DNA from 2 places in the Arthrobacter sp. CAL618 genome. Region 1 is predicted to be linked to the other one. Evidence: predicted binding sites of a transcription regulator. Region 1 holds the regulator's gene; the other holds the start of a gene.
The links. The regulator HrcA, encoded in region 1, represses chaperone genes, less so after heat shock. The targets are predictions, from matches to a motif close to TTNGCACTCGNNNNNNNCGAGTGCNAA.
Positions count from the first base shown of each region.

Region 1 (7,244 bases):
CGGCACCGCGCCACGCCAGCTATCGACAGTGTTCTTCGGCGGCGGCACTCCCACCCTCCTCCCCGCAGCCGATCTGGCGACGGTGCTGCGCACCGCCGTCGGGCACTGGGGGCTCGCACCAGGCGCTGAAGTCACCACGGAGGCCAACCCCGATTCGGTCACGCCCGAGTCACTTGCGGTGCTGGCGCAGGCGGGTTTCACCAGGGTGTCGTTCGGGATGCAGTCGGCTGTTCCGCACGTGCTGAAGGTACTGGACCGCACCCATGCGCCCGAACGGGTGCCACTGGCCGTGCAATGGGCGCGGGAAGCCGGGCTGCGCGTCAGCCTTGACCTGATCTACGGCACCCCGGGGGAGTCCGCAGCCGACTGGCAGCAGACCCTTGACGCGGCGCTGTCCTACGGTCCGGACCACGTCTCTGCCTACGCACTGATCATCGAGGACGGCACCAAACTTGCGGCCCGGATCCGCCGTGGCGAGGTGCCCGACATCGACGACGACGATCACGCCGAGAAGTACGCCCTGGCCGAACGCGCGATGGCAGCCGCCGGACTGGGATGGTACGAGGTGAGCAACTGGGCCCGCACACCTGCGGACGAGTGCAGGCATAATCTTGCCTACTGGCGTGGCGACGACTGGTGGGGAGCTGGTCCCGGCGCGCACTCGCATCTGGGCGGTGTGCGGTGGTGGAATGTGAAGCACCCGACCGCCTACGCCCAGCGCCTCTCAACCGGAGTGTCACCGGCCGCTGGCCGCGAAATCCTGGACGCGGAGACCCGCTACACCGAGGACGTGATGCTTCGCGCCAGGCTGCGCGAGGGCCTACCAACCCGGGTGCTGCACCCAGGGGGGCGGCTTGCCGTCGCCGGATTGATTGCTGATGAACTGATCGTTGCAGCGGAGGCCTTCGCCGGAACGATCACGCTCACTGGCAAGGGCCGGTTGCTCGCCGACGCGGTCGTCCGCAGGCTACTACCCGACTAGGCTCCTAACGGAAGAGCCGCAGGTTGAACGCGTACCGGTAGGGGCGGCCACGGTTGACCTGAATCCCGGCAATGACCGAGGATACGGCGATTGCTACCCAGATCAGGGCGTTGACGACGGCGAACATGCCGCCGACCGCTGGCAAGAGGGAGAGCAGCCAGGCCACGAACGCCAACACCGTCGGCGGGAAGGTGAAGTTGAACGCCTCCCGCGCTTCCTGGGCGGTGAAAGGTCCCCGGTTCTTGAAAATCAGCAGGATGAGCAGCGACGGAATGAAACCGAGGATTCCCCCGAAGTGCGACAGGGTTGCCCACTGCCGGTCTTCCGTCGCGGTCAGAGGCAGGGCATTCGCCGGGGCACCCTCAAAAGCGGATCGGGGCTGGCCGTGGCCGTCCTCGGATCCGTGGTGTCCGTGCTGGTCGGCGGGGTTAGACAACTGAACATCCTCTATTGCTTCGGGGCAGCCTTGATCAGGAGCCTTCCTATCTAGGATACTTCGTCGCCAGCAAACGTGCACTGGGGCTTAAGTTGTCGCGTCGAAATCTCCAGGAGGGGTCAAAAAATCGATCACTTCTTCAACCCGCCCGAGCAGCGACGGTTCAAGGTCGGAGTAACTATTGACGCACCCCAGCAACCGCTTCCAGCCATGTGCCACCGCTGCCTTGTCGGCGTTCGGCCAGCCGAGACCGGCGAGTATTCCGGTCTTCCAGTCCTGACCCCGTGGTACCACCGGCCACGCGGTGAGCCCGACGGCCGCCGGCTTGATTGCCTGCCACACATCGACATACGGGTGTCCCACCACCAGGACGTTGGCGGCGGCTCCCGGAACCTTCATGGCTTCCTGGGCGATGCGCTGTTCCTTCGACCCCGCTACCAGATGGTCGACGAGGATACCGAGCCGGCGGTTCGGTCCAGGACTAAAAGTGCGGATCATCCCGGCAAGGTCGTCAACGCCGTGCAGCGGCTCGACGACGATCCCCTCAAGACGCAGATCGTCGCCCCACACCTTTTCGATCAGCTCAGCATCGTGCTGTCCCTCCACCCAGATCCTGCTGGCCCGGGCGGTCCTCGCGCGGGCGCCCTCCACCTTGACCGATCCCGACGCCGTCACCTTGCGGGCTGGCGCTGGTGGTGCCAGCGCGGGTGCCACCACCTCAACGGGCCCGCCGTCGACGTGGAACCCGAACCCGAGCGGGAAAGTCTTAAGTCTGCCGCGCCGGTCCTCGAGCACCATGACGTGCATGCCACCAGATTTCTCCACCCGGACCACTGCGCCAACGTAACCGCTCTGCACATCCTCCAGAACCAGGCCCCGGCTGACCGGAACCTTTGGCAGGGAAACCTGGCGGGGGGCTGAGATGTCCTGGGCACCCCATTCATAACTGGACAAAATTGTTGCTCACTTCCCGACTCGCCGCTGGACGGTCCGGCCAGGGATTTTCAATGCTAACAATCCCTTCGAACGTACTAGACTTGGCACTTGGGCGTGTCGAGTGCCAGATCTGCCGGAAGAGACAGTAAACGTGTGCGGAGGTGAAAAGTGAGCGAACCACGCAGACTTGAAGTGTTGCGTGCCATCGTCGAGGACTATGTGCATTCGCGCGAGCCTGTGGGCTCCAAAGCACTCGTGGAGCGGCATCAGCTGGGGGTATCATCGGCCACCATCCGTAATGATATGGCTGTCCTGGAAGAAGAGGGGCTGATCACCGCGCCCCACACCAGCTCGGGTCGCATCCCCACCGACAAGGGCTACCGACTGTTTGTCGACCAGATTTCCGAGGTCAAGCCCCTGTCTGCTGCCGAAAAGCGCGCCATCCAGGCGCTCCTGGAGGAGGCAGAGGATCTCGACGACGTCATGGACCGGACAGTGCGGCTGCTCTCCCACCTGACCAATCAGGTGGCGGTGGTCCAATACCCACATCTGGGTAGCGCAGCCGTCCGGCACCTGGAGTTCGTCCTACTGGCGCCCAACCAGGTACTGGTGGTGCTCATAGCGACCAACGGAACAGTCCAGCAGCGGGTTGTCCCGCTGCCCGAACCGGTGCCCGAATCCTCCCTCGCCGAGCTTCGGCAGCACTTCCTCGGTTCCGTCGCCGGCACCAAGCTGGCGTCCCTTCCGCAGGAACTCGCACTCGCCGTGGGAGCCCTGTCGTTCCAGCAACGCGGGGCGGGCACCGTGCTGGCGCGGGCGCTCGAACAGTTGGCAGGTATCAACCGGGATGACCGGATTGTGATGGCTGGTACAGCCAACCTGGCCCGATCCACCGTAGACTTTCCTCTGAGCATCGGGCCGGTGCTCGAGGCCCTGGAGGAGCAGGTAGTAATGCTTCGCCTGCTTTCCGAAATGAAGCAGGATGCGTTTGGCGTCTCGGTGCGGATCGGCCGGGAGAACCCGCACGGCGGCCTCGCTGAAGCCTCGGTGATTGCCACCGGATACGGTCCCGACTCGTTGGCCAAGGTAGGAGTGCTTGGGCCAACCCGAATGGACTACCCGACGTCGATGTCGGCGGTGCGGGCGGTAGCCCGGTACCTATCGCGGATCCTGACGGACTAACCCTGAGGTAACCGCATCAGCGAACTTGTTGTAGAAACAGTCGACCCCATACCGGCAGGGCACCAAGCCCTGCACCGGTCAGTGACATAGGAAGTGAAGTGCAGGAGTGAGTAATCACTATGAAGTCCTCGGTGTGAACCGCGATGCGAGCGGCGAGGAAATCAAGAAGGCCTACCGCAAGCTCGCGCGAAAGCTGCACCCGGACGTCAACTCCGGGCCGGATGCCTCTGAAGAGTTCAAATTGGTCACCCGTGCCTACGAGGTGCTCTCGGACCCGCAGAAACGGCGCGTGTATGACACGACCGGCAACGAGAACGGGACCGACAACGGATTCGGCGGCGGACACGCCGGGCCGGGCTTCGCCTTCCAGGACATCTTCGAAACATTCTTCGGTGGCGGTGGTGCCAGCGGCCCGCCGTCGCGCACCCGTCGCGGCCAGGACGCCCTGATCGCCGTGCGGATCGACCTGGTCGACGCCGTCTTCGGGATCAACAAAAAGATCGACGTCGATACCGCAGCAGTGTGTCCCACCTGCGACGGGTCCTGCTGCCAGCCCGGCACTTCCCCCCGAACCTGCGACATTTGCGGCGGGTCGGGTCAGGTGCAGCGTGCGGTGCGGTCCATTCTGGGCCAGGTCATGACCAGTGCCACGTGTGGCACCTGCCAGGGGTACGGCACAGTCATCCCGAACCCCTGTAACGAATGCAACGGCGACGGTCGGGTGCGTAGCCGCCGGAGCCTCACCATCAAGGTGCCCGCAGGCGTGTCGACCGGCACCCGCATTCAACTGGGGGGCCAGGGCGAGGCCGGCATGGCCGGCGGACCGCAGGGCGACCTCTATGTGGAGATCCGGGTTAACCCGGATCCCTCCTTCCTCCGCGAGGGTGATGACCTCCACGTCACCCTCAGCGTGCCGATGACCGCCGCGGCCCTGGGCACCACCGTGAACCTCGCCTCCTTCGACGGCGACCAGGAACTGGGGATCAAAGCAGGCACGCAGTCGGGCGAGATCGTGACTCTTCGCGGACTTGGCGTCACCCACCTCCGCGGGTACGGGCGTGGTGACCTCAAGGTGCACCTGAACGTCGAGACTCCGCGCAACGTTGACCAGGCGCAGGAAGAGCTGCTGCGCAAACTTGCCGAACTCCGCGGCGAGGAATTTGTTGAGGGTCAGCTGGCCAGCAGCGGTTCAGGGGTGTTCGCGAAGTTGCGGGAGCGGTTGGGTAATCTCTAGGGGTGAGCAACGCACTCTACTTCGGAGACCCTGAGGCGCTGGCTGCTGTCCTCCCCGGAGCCAGTTTCACCCTCACCGGGGCCGAGGCCCGGCACGCGGCGACCGTGAAACGGCTGGCAGCCGGCGAGACGATTGACGTCGCCGACGGCCGCGGGCGCAGAATCGTCGGCGTGGTCACGGCCAGCGCCGGGCAGGAAGTCACCCTCGAGGTGCGAACAGTGGTTGACGAGCCAGCCCCCGCCTGCCGTCTCATCCTGGTGCAGGCACTGGCCAAGGGGGACCGGGATGAACTGGCGGTCGAGGCCGCCACTGAACTCGGCGTCGATGCGGTTATTCCCTGGCAGGCGGATCGAAGTATTGTCCGTTGGCGCGCCGACAAGGCGCTCAAAGGGCAGCGAAAATGGGAATCCACGGTGTGGGGAGCCGCCAAACAATCACGGCGTGCCACCCTCCCCGAGGTGCTGCCATTGCACGACAGCGGGTCTCTGGCAGCCTGGCTTGCCGGCGTGGACCTCGCCCTGATCCTCCACGAGGACGCTGAAACTGGGGTTGGGGCACTGGTTGGGCCACAGGCCGACACCCCGCCCACCAGCATTGCAGTGGTGGTCGGCCCCGAGGGGGGCATCAGCGGGCAGGAGCTGGAGCTGTTCGTGTCGAACGGTGCGCATCCGGCCAGGCTCGGCGGCCAGGTGCTGCGCTCCTCCACCGCCGGACCCGCCGCCCTTGCGGTCCTGAGCCAACTGCTGGGCCGCTGGTAGCCGGTTCAGTTCCGTGCTCACCCGGGAATAGCAAGCCCCGGGAAGGAAAGCAGGAGGCTCAGCTGCCTACTGCACCGTGACGCGCTTGGTGTCGGTATCGAGTTCACGGTTCTCCTGGACGCCCTGCGGACGGTCGAAGACGCTGATCTCGTATTCACCGGGCACCAGGGCGATCGTGAACTCGAAGAGTCCGGGGGAACTGGCGCTGGCGTCCAGTCCCACCGTTCCAGTGCGGTACGATTCCAGCTCATCGCCGACCACCTCGTCGATCCGCCAGTGCAGGACCGCGTTCTCCGTCATTCCGCTGCCTGACACGGTGATCGTCGGCTGGTCGCGGACCGCCCCATGCTGGGGTTCGATGATCCAGATCGGAGCCATCAACGCCGAGTCCCGCTGCAACGGGCCACCGAGTTCGATGTGGCCGAAAGCGTTGAACCCCGCCGCTCCGTCCACCAGGACGACGACGCGGCTGGGGTCACCGCCCGAGACCAGGCCCGCGTTGGCCGCCGCCGCTGTGGCTGTGTATACGAGCTGCTGGATGGCACGATAGGCGGCACCCTGGTCGAGCTGCGCATCGAAGGCCTCGGCCGAGATATCGACCGTAATAACGTTGTCGGGGGAGATTGATGCGCTGACAGACTCGGCGGGGGACCACGACCCAAAGTAGTCGGGATCGATTGGTGAGTTGGCGGTCATCGCCTGGACCGCCGCCGCGATTGGGTCACCACCGTTCCCGCCGTCCAGGAACTCCCGGTAAAGCTGGATGCTTCCGTCGTTGTCTCCCATCCAGTAGACGGGGAGCAGGTTGCGCAGGGTAGCGGATTCCGTCACTGCGGAGTGCTCTGCCGACGGTGGGCCAGCTGACGTGTTTGGTTGTCCAGAAAGGGAGGCCGTCGCATCATCGCCGGGGACCGGTGTGCAGCCACCCAGGCCCAGACCAGCGAAGACGATTAGCGCGGTGACCGAGAGAGCGCGTCCAGGCCGGCGCCGGGCAGCATCGCGTTGAAAGGACCACTCCATTCGCGTCCTGTCCTTTCGCTGTACCACTCGGCCGGATTGGTGCGCCGCCGAGTAATGCACTCAAAGCAACGTTTCCAGCTTCGCATATGGCAACAGGCCCCGAACGGGGTTTAGCCAAGTCGTCGCCGGACTGAGACAGGATTGAAACCGGGCCGTTGCCCAGATGAGATCATCTGCTTCCTGGGCGCGCGGAGACGCCGCAAAACCTCCGGTTCCGTTGACGGCGGAATCCGGCGGCCGGGGACGGCCGCCGGGCAGGGACGTAACGTAAGATTAGTCAAGGGGCGGTATGCCGTCACCAACCGATTCAAGGAGAGATGGAAGGCCGCGAGGGCCGATTATATGACCGATTCTTCAGTTGGCATCAGCGCAGTGGGCTTGGACACGAAGGTGGTCCACTTCGATTCGACGGAACAAATGGTTCAAGCGCTTGGAACCAACGATGAGGCGCTCAGGCTGATCGAGAGCACTTTCGTGGGGGTCAATCTTCACGTCCGGGGTAATGAGCTCTCGATCACGGGCCCGGCCGTCGACGTCGCGCGCACCGAACGTCTGATCTCCGAGATCCGCACCCTCGCAGCCAACAACACCACCGTCAACCCCCAGGTTCTCAAACAGCTGGTGTCCATGTTGAAGGATCAGTCGGTGAGTAGTCCCTCCGATGTCCTCACCATGAACATCCTCTCCTCCCGTGGC
Region 1 is NZ_ASZW01000065.1:4,990-12,233, reverse strand. Features, by position in the region: gene hemW (radical SAM family heme chaperone HemW) at 1-982, shown strand, start outside; gene K728_RS0103960 (DUF4870 domain-containing protein) at 987-1,418, opposite strand; gene K728_RS0103955 (DUF3097 family protein) at 1,506-2,372, opposite strand; gene hrcA (heat-inducible transcriptional repressor HrcA) at 2,523-3,536, shown strand; gene dnaJ (molecular chaperone DnaJ) at 3,643-4,770, shown strand; gene K728_RS0103940 (16S rRNA (uracil(1498)-N(3))-methyltransferase) at 4,773-5,528, shown strand; gene K728_RS0103935 (GerMN domain-containing protein) at 5,595-6,548, opposite strand; partial or broken gene K728_RS18345 (PhoH family protein) at 6,891-7,244, shown strand, end outside.

Region 2 (8,811 bases), on a different contig from region 1:
CAGAAGCGCCGGCGTGAGTTCCCGCAGTAGACCCCGTGGCCGTGTTCGCGGGCCCGCTGGTCGAGGCGGAATCCGCGCCGGATTCGGGAGGGATTCCCGATCCGGGAGCAGAAGCTGCACTGCTTTTCATACCCCAATTCCATCATCGAGCACCGACAGTATGAGGGGAAAATAGGGGGCCCGGAGAAAACTTTTTCGAAGTATTTTTGCAGGCTGATTCTTCGCGGCCAGCGTGATGTGTCGAGGTCATAGGGGCCAAGGCTATGCAGGTGAGGCGGGCCCCTCGTAGGTTCCGAAACCCTGAACTCATGAAAAAGCCGCCCGGCGTCGCTGGGCGGCTTTTCACGGGTTCAGCTAGCCGACGTGATCCCGCCAACTGTGCTGAGGATCGAAGCCGAGCACGCTGCGGGCATGATCAATGGACAGCAACGTCTCGTGCTCGCCCACGTCCTTGACCACCTCGACGTCCGGGAACACCTCGGCAGCGAGTGATGCGCTGGAGCGGCTCATCACCGTGTCAGCTGCGGCGATGATGAACGTGTCGAAGCCCGGCCCTGCGTTTTCCAACGCCCGTTGCACGGCCTGCGCGCCGTCGCGACCGTCAATGTACCCCCAGAGATTCCACTTCCGAGCCATAGCGTCGGCATCGAAAGAAGGGAACTTCGCATAATCCTCGGGGTCCATGACGTTCGAGAACCGCAGCGCGGTAATGCTCAACTCGGGATCCCACCGCGTCAGCTGGATCGCCATCTGCTCTTCTAGGTGTTTGACCAGCGAGTAGGTGCTTTCCGGCCGTGCGGTGTACTTCTCGTCGACGGGGATGTAGGGCGGGTCCTCGTCGAAGGGTAGCCCCAGTACGGTCTCGCTGGACGCGTACACAACCTTCTTGATTCCAGCCCGGCGGCAGGCCTGGAACACGTTGTAGGTGGCCGGCATGTTGTTGTGGAAGGTCGCAGCATCTGCGTAGATGCCGGGAGCGGGAATGGCCGCCAGATGAACGACGGCGTCGAAGCCGGTATGTTGATCGTCGACACCCATGAAGGCATCAATGACGTGTCCATAGTTGGTCAGGTCGATCTTCACGAAGCCAGGACCACGTTCCCCCTGCACGTCCATACCAATAACCTCATGCCCCGCGGCTCTCAGAACCGAGGTGACCGTGCGGCCCAATTTGCCGGTGGCACCGGTTACCGCGAGCCTCATACGGGCCGCTGCTCAGGCGAAACAGTTTTCGCCGGATCGGTCTCCGCCATCGAACCAACCGCATCGTCAATCTTGGCCATGACAGCAGCGTCGAGGGTCACTCCCGATGCCACAGCATTTGACTTGACCTGCTCAGGCTTCGACGCGCCGATGATCGCTGCAGCAACGTTCTTGTTTTGCAGCACCCAGGCGATAGCCAGTTGTGCCATGGTGAGCCCAACCTCATCGGCGATCGGCTGGAGCTTCTGCACTCCGGTGAGTGTCTCGTCGGACATCCACCGCTCGATCATGTTCGAGCCGCCCTTGTCATCAGCGGCCCGCGATCCTTCCTCAGGGGTGCCACCTGGCTGGTACTTGCCGGTCAACACGCCCTGCGCCACCGGTGACCAGACAATCTGGGACAACCCCAGCTCCTCGGACACGGGAACCACTTCCTCCTCAATGACCCGCCACAGCATCGAATACTGAGGTTGGTTGGAGATCAGCTGGAAGCCGAGTTCCTTGGCCAGCGCATGCCCGGCGCGGATCTGGCGGGCATCCCATTCGCTGACACCGATGTACAGGGCCTTGCCCTGGCGAACGATGTCCGCGAACGCCTGCATCGTCTCTTCCAGCGGCGTCTGGTAGTCGTAACGGTGCGCCTGGTACAAGTCCACATAGTCGGTCTGCAGGCGCTCCAGCGAACCGTTGATTGACTCCATGATGTGCTTACGGGAGAGCCCGACGTCGTTTGGCCCCTTCGGCCCGGTGGGCCCCCACACCTTGGTGAAGATCTCCAGAGACTGGCGCCGCTCGCCCTTCAGGGCTTCGCCGAGCACCGTTTCGGCGGCGGTGTTGGCGTACACATCTGCCGTGTCGAAACTGGTGATGCCCACATCCAGGGCTGCGCGCACACACTGGGTGGCGACGTCGTTCTCCACCTGCGATCCGTGGGTCAACCAGTTGCCGTAGGTGATTTCCGAGATCTTGAATCCACTGTTTCCGAGGTATCGATAGTCCATACATTCGATGCTAGGGCACCACTCGAGGAATGAGGTGGATCACACTGCAGTGTCGTTGCCTAAGGTGACGATTTGCGGCGCGGTGGCCAGACAGTGGCGAAGCTGACCGAGGCAAACAGGGCCAACCGGTACACTGAATTGTCTTTGTTTCACCACCACTGATTGAGGGATTTTGGTTAAGTTCACCGCGCGTCTAGCCACGGCCGAGGAGCGGGACAACTGGGACGCGTTGGTGACGTCGAACCCTAACGGGGGAAACATGCTCCAGTCGGCATCCTTCGCCGATGTGAAGTCTCAGCACGGCTGGACTCCCCGGTTCCTGGTCTTTGAAAGCGCCGAGTACACCACCTACAACCTGGTGATCGAAAAGCGGCTGCCTCTGCTGGGCGCCCTCTGGTATCTCATCAAGGGCCCTGACGTTGCCGATCCTGCCCATGTGCCGGCGGTGCTTGACGCTTGCCGGGACCTGGTCCGAACCGGGCGTCACAATGTGTTCGCAGTGAAGGTGGAGCCCGACATCCCTGCCGACGACGACGTCGACCGGCTGTTTCTCAACGCGGGCCTGATCAAAACCTTCGATCTGCAGCCCAACGACCACACTGCGATCCTGGACACCACCCCAGAACCGAACCAACTGCTGCGCAACCTGCATTCGCGCGGCCGCAACGCTGTACGTCGTGCCAGCCGTGAAGGCGTCGAAGTGCGCCGGATGGAACCCACTGACGAAAACTTTCGCCAGATGTACCAGCTGATGGCCCACATCGAGGATCGATCGGCCGCCAAGCTCCGCTCCTACCAGTACTACAGCCGGTTTTGGCGGAACTTCGCCGACGCTGGCCAGGGTCGCCTGTACTTCGTCTACGAAGATGGCAAACCCGCCGTTGGCGCGTTCGTCATCAACTACGGGCTCAAAGGCACTTACAAGGACGGCGGGTCCAAGCCCAAACGATCCCAGTATGGTGACTCCCATTTGGTGCAGTGGCAGGCGATCACTGACCTCAAGGAAGAGTTCGGGATAGTTGAATACGATTTCTGCGGCACTCCGCCCAGCGACCGGCTCAAGGACCCCACCCATCAGCACCATGGGTTGGGTCTGTTCAAGACCAGCTTCACCAAGACTGTGACGGACTTCGTCGGCTGTTATGACCTACCGCTCAGCGCGTGGAAGTATCGACTCTGGAACGTGATCGGCGAGAAGGTCGCTCGACAAATCTACTGGCGCCGACACCAGCAACCGTTCTACTAAACAAACACTCCCGCTCCCTGCGGGCGCACCGGATGAAGGGGTGAATTCCATGGGAGAGAAGACCGAGGCCGACGACGGCCGCAACCCCAACACCAACCCTGCGCCGGTAGCCGAACAGCTGCCGATCGTTCCCACCGCGGGGACCCCGGCCAGCGTTGCCCAGCCCGCAGCACGTCCGGTTCATTCGCTGCCCGGCACCCCTGGGGGCCCGGGATACGCAGGCCGCTCGGGATCGGCTGGCAAGCCTGGCAGGTCTTCCGGAGCCAAGCCCAAGTCCCGCCCACGTCCGGCAAATAACAAGCCGGATCGCAGGACCTACTCGACGCCCACCGATGCGCTGCCGACCACGCCCCGTTCGGTGCGCCCCGACCGCTCGAATGCCGCAGCCAGGAAGGTACTCCGCCGACTGGTGCAGGGGGAGACTCCGCCCACCCAGGCGATGAGCATCGTTGAACGGCTGGCTGGCAGCCCCTATGCCAATCCCACCATCCAGGTTTCCGGGCCGGACATCAACGCGCGACGAACCCTTGATTTCGCGCTGAGCCTGGCCGAAACGATGTTCCGGTACGGCGCCGGCGCCCTTGAGGTCGAAACCAGCATCATCGCGGTCACCGCAGCCTTTGGGCTGGACAACATTGAAGTGGACATCACCAACCAGTCGGTCATCCTGAACTATTCGGCCAAGGACCAGACCCCAGTCACCGTGCTGCGGGTGGTTCGTTCCTGGACCAATAACTACGCCGGCCTGCTGAAGGTGCATCAGTTGGTGACCGACGTCGTCAACGGCGGAACCTCGCGGATCGAAGCTGCAGCTCGGCTCGACGAGATCACCCACAAGCCGAAACCCTTTCCCCGGTGGATGGTGACGGCTGCCTTCGGTGTCTTCGGGGCTGCCATCGTGAGTTTCATTGGTGGCGGACCGTTGGAGTCGCTGATCAGCTTTGCCAGCTGCATCGGCGTCGACCTCCTCTTGCGTCAGTTGGGGAAGTGGCGGGTTCCTGAGTTCTTCTCGGTAGCTACCGCCTCGGGTATGGTCACGATCATCGCGATGTTCTTCTGGTGGCTCGATATCGGCATTGCGCCGTCGTTCGTGGTGGTGGGCGGAATCCTGCTATTGCTGCCGACTGGCCGGCTCGTCTCCGCAACCCAGGACGCGATCAACGGATTCCCGGTCACCGCGGCGGGCAGGTATCTATCAGCGTTCCTCGTGTTTGCCGCGATCATCTCCGGGATCGCCGTCGCGTTGGTCGTTGGCGCATTGGTGGGGGTGCCAGAGCTGGCGCTGACGACCGAAGGGTCAATGTATCCGCTGCCGGTGGCGGCAGCGCTGGTGCTGATCGCCGTCGCCATGATCGGAGTCGCAGAACAGACCGACATGAAACTCCTGCTCCCCACGGCCCTGATCGGTGTCACCGGTTTCCTGCTGTACTCGCTGGTGGTCAGCCTGGGCGTGGGCTACCGCCTAGCCCCGGCAATCGCCGCAGTGCTGATCGGGATGCTCGCGAGAATGGTGGCGTTGCGGATGGGCGCACCCCAGCTGGTCGTGGCAGTTCCGGCGGTCATGTTCCTCTACCCGGGCCTGATGGTGTTCAGGTCGATGTACGGCTTGACGATCGAAACCGAGCTGATTGGGGCTGGCACCAACAGCCTGTTCAATGCGTTGACGATCATTCTTGCCATTGCCGGCGGCGTGGTGCTGGGTGACAACCTCGCCCGTCCGCTGACCAAGGGAGTCAGCAGTAACGAACGCCGGAACCGGCGCCGGTAAGTCAGCGCAACTGCCAGTCCACCGGTTCGGCGCCCTGCTCCACCAGGAACGTGTTGACCCGGGTAAAGGGCCGGCTGCCGAAGAACCCTCGCGACGCCGACAGCGGGCTCGGGTGCACTGACTCGATCACCGGAGTGCTGCCGAGCAGGAGCTTGATCTGCTGGGCGTCCCTGCCCCACAGCACCGCAACCAGAGGTAGGTTTCTGGCAACCAGGGCTTCCACCGCTGTATCGGTCACTACGTCCCAGCCCAGTCTGCGGTGTGACGCCGCGCCGCCGGCCCGCACCGTCAGGACCCGGTTCAGCAGCAGCACTCCCTGCTCGGCCCACCCCGACAGGTCGCCGTGCGCAGGAACCGACGTGCCGGTGTCGGCAGCGAGTTCCCGATAGATATTGGCGAGGCTCCGTGGAAGCGGTCGGGTGCTTCCCGCTACCGAGAAGGACAGCCCGACGGCGTGCCCCGGCGTCGGGTACGGGTCCTGACCCAGGATCAGCACCTTGACCTGATCCATCGGGTAACTGAACGCCCGGAGGATGTGCTCGGCTGGCGGCAGGATCTCGTGTCCGCCGTCGACTTCCGTGCGGAGCCGATCGGCGAGCAGGTGCAGTTGCGGCTCGATCGGCGCCAGCGCGGCAGCCCAGGACGGATGAACGACGTCGGCCACCGGAACGGGGGCGGCGAACGGGAATTTCGAGCCGTCCCGGATCGGGGACGCCGTGGGGGAGGGGGCTGGCTCGGGGAAGAGGGCGCTCTGGTATTCGGACACCCTCCCATCCTTGTGCCCGAGCCCGCCAAATGACAACCGTGTTATTCCCAATTACCATGAAGGTCAACGGCAGCGTTCCACTAAGCTGCCTTCAACTAAGGGGCGATAGGCAGTGACTGATGCGGTGCGCGCTGACAGTGCGGTACACCCTGATCCGGAGGGTCACCGTCAGGCGTCTGTGCTGGGAGACCGCGAGCAGCAAATGCTCGCCCTTGAACGCCAGTGGTGGAAGTACTCAGGGGCCAAGGAACAAGCCATCCGCGAACTGTTCGACCTGTCGGCTACCCACTACTACCAAATCCTCAACGCCATGATCGACACCGAGGCAGCATTGGCTCACGATCCGATGCTGGTCAAGCGACTGCGTAGACTACGTACATCGCGTCAGCGCGCGCGCTCAGCCCGCCGCCTCGGCGCTGACATCTGAACGCTCCCGGCGAACCCTTTACAGCGCCAAAACCCAAGGATGACGCATAACTATGAGCCAGTACCCCCGGGACGAGTTCGACAAGATCCCTGAATCCGCATCGCGGCAGGGCGTTCACCGGGAAAGACTGGTTCCTCCGCGGTCCAGTGGGCTGGCGTTGAAAATCTTGGTTGGGGTACTCGCGCTCGCCGTCGGGCTGGCCGCCTACTTTATTCTTCCCCGTCTTGGCATTGGCCAGACGGAGTCATCCGCCAGCCAGACCACCACCGCGCCGGTCGCCGAGACCACCTCGAACGCGTCGCCTGCCCCGGCCGACGACGACGCTTCCGAGCCCGAGCCGACCCCGTCCAATCCGGCGACCCAAGCCCCAACAGGGGCTCCCACTGATGAGCCCACCGAGGCTGAACCCACTCCCAGCGAGGAACCGGCAGCGATCGACCGGGCCCAGGCAGTAAACGTCTACAACTCAACGGGCATCGGCGGATTGGCCAGTTCGGCAGCCGGCCGGGTCACGGCTGGTGGCTGGACTGTGGGCCAGATCGCAGACTGGGGCGGAGCGCCGCCCCAGACCTCAGTGATCTTCTACAACAACGCCTCCCAGCTTGCAGCGGCACAGGAAGTAGCCGGCATCCTCGGCATCCCCACCCTGGTCGAAACCACCGAAGTGTCTTCGAGCATCACAGTGGTTGTCGGCCCCGGATTCCAATAGGCATTGAGTAGGAGGCACGGTTCCGCGACGCACGAGTGGTCCGTGGTGCCATTTATGACTCGGTGGTGTACGGCGTCACCCGTGCCCAGTGGGAGGGTCTTCACTTGCACTCAGGCAGCCAGAGTGCTAATTATTGAGTTAGCACTCTAAGCCGCTGACTGCTAATTGTTGGCGGGGTTGGATGTGACAAGCACACCACTGTGGTGAGGGTCGTGGCGGGACGTAAAGAGATCGTCCTGCTGATACCCGTCCGTCGCGGGCACCGCAGCCGGTGAGCATAAGTTTGCTGATAAGCAGTACTGTCCCCGAAAGGACCTAAGCCACTATGGCCAAGATCATTTCTTTTGATGAAGAGGCACGCCGCGGCCTTGAGCGCGGACTCAACATCCTCGCCGACGCCGTCAAGGTAACGCTGGGCCCACGTGGCCGCAACGTCGTCCTGGAAAAGAAGTGGGGCGCCCCCACGATCACCAACGATGGTGTATCCATCGCCAAGGAGATCGAACTGGACGACCCGTTCGAAAAGATCGGCGCAGAGCTGGTTAAGGAAGTCGCCAAAAAGACTGACGACGTCGCCGGCGACGGTACCACCACCGCCACCGTCCTTGCACAGGCACTGGTCAAGGAAGGCCTGCGGAACGTTGCTGCTGGCGCCGATCCACTGAGCCTGAAGCGCGGCATCGAGAAGGCTGTTGAAGCCGTCACACGCGAGCTGCTGGCTTCCGCCAAGGAAATCGAAACCAAGGAAGAGATCGCTGCAACGGCTTCCATCTCTGCTGGTGACCAGCAAATCGGCGATCTGATCGCTGAAGCGCTGGACAAGGTCGGCAAAGAAGGCGTTATCACCGTTGAAGAATCCAACACCTTCGGCCTTGAGCTCGAGCTCACCGAGGGCATGCGGTTCGACAAGGGCTACATCTCCGGCTACTTCGTTACCGACGCAGAGCGCCAGGAAACGGTACTTGAAGATCCGTACATCCTGATCGTCAACTCCAAGATCTCCAACGTCAAGGACCTCGTAGCGGTTCTTGAGAAGGTCATGCAGTCAGGCAAGCCCCTGCTGATCATCGCCGAAGACATCGAAGGCGAAGCGCTGGCTACCCTGGTGGTCAACAAGATCCGTGGCACGTTCAAGTCGGTAGCCGTCAAGGCTCCAGGTTTCGGTGACCGCCGCAAGGCCCAGCTGGCTGACATCGCTATCCTCACCGGTGGCCAGGTTATCGCCGAAGAAGTTGGCCTCAAGCTTGAGAACGCCACCCTCGACCTCCTGGGTAGCGCACGCAAGGTTGTTGTCACCAAGGACGAGACCACCATCGTCGAAGGTGCAGGCAACGCCGAAGAGATCGCCGGACGCGTCAGCCAGATCCGCGCCGAGATCGAGAACTCCGACTCCGACTACGACCGCGAGAAGCTGCAGGAACGTCTAGCCAAGCTGGCCGGCGGCGTTGCAGTCATCAAGGCCGGAGCTGCAACCGAGGTTGAGCTCAAGGAGCGCAAGCACCGCATTGAGGACGCAGTCCGCAACGCCAAGGCAGCAGTCGAAGAGGGAATCGTCGCCGGTGGCGGCGTTGCTCTCATCCAGGCCGGCGCCAAGGCTTTCGCATCACTGCAGCTCGAAGGCGACGAGGCAACCGGCGCGAACATAGTTCGCGTTGCCATCGACGCTCCTCTGAAGCAGATCGCCTTCAACG
Region 2 is NZ_ASZW01000269.1:759-9,569, forward strand. Features, by position in the region: gene K728_RS0116395 (NAD-dependent epimerase/dehydratase family protein) at 355-1,203, opposite strand; gene K728_RS0116400 (aldo/keto reductase family protein) at 1,200-2,204, opposite strand; gene K728_RS0116405 (lipid II:glycine glycyltransferase FemX) at 2,377-3,450, shown strand; gene K728_RS0116410 (threonine/serine ThrE exporter family protein) at 3,500-5,218, shown strand; gene K728_RS0116415 (uracil-DNA glycosylase) at 5,220-5,984, opposite strand; gene K728_RS0116420 (DUF3263 domain-containing protein) at 6,109-6,411, shown strand; gene K728_RS0116425 (LytR C-terminal domain-containing protein) at 6,464-7,120, shown strand; gene groL (chaperonin GroEL) at 7,446-8,811, shown strand, end outside.
Region 2: the regulator HrcA is predicted to act here: its motif matches at 7,224-7,250, upstream of groL (chaperonin GroEL).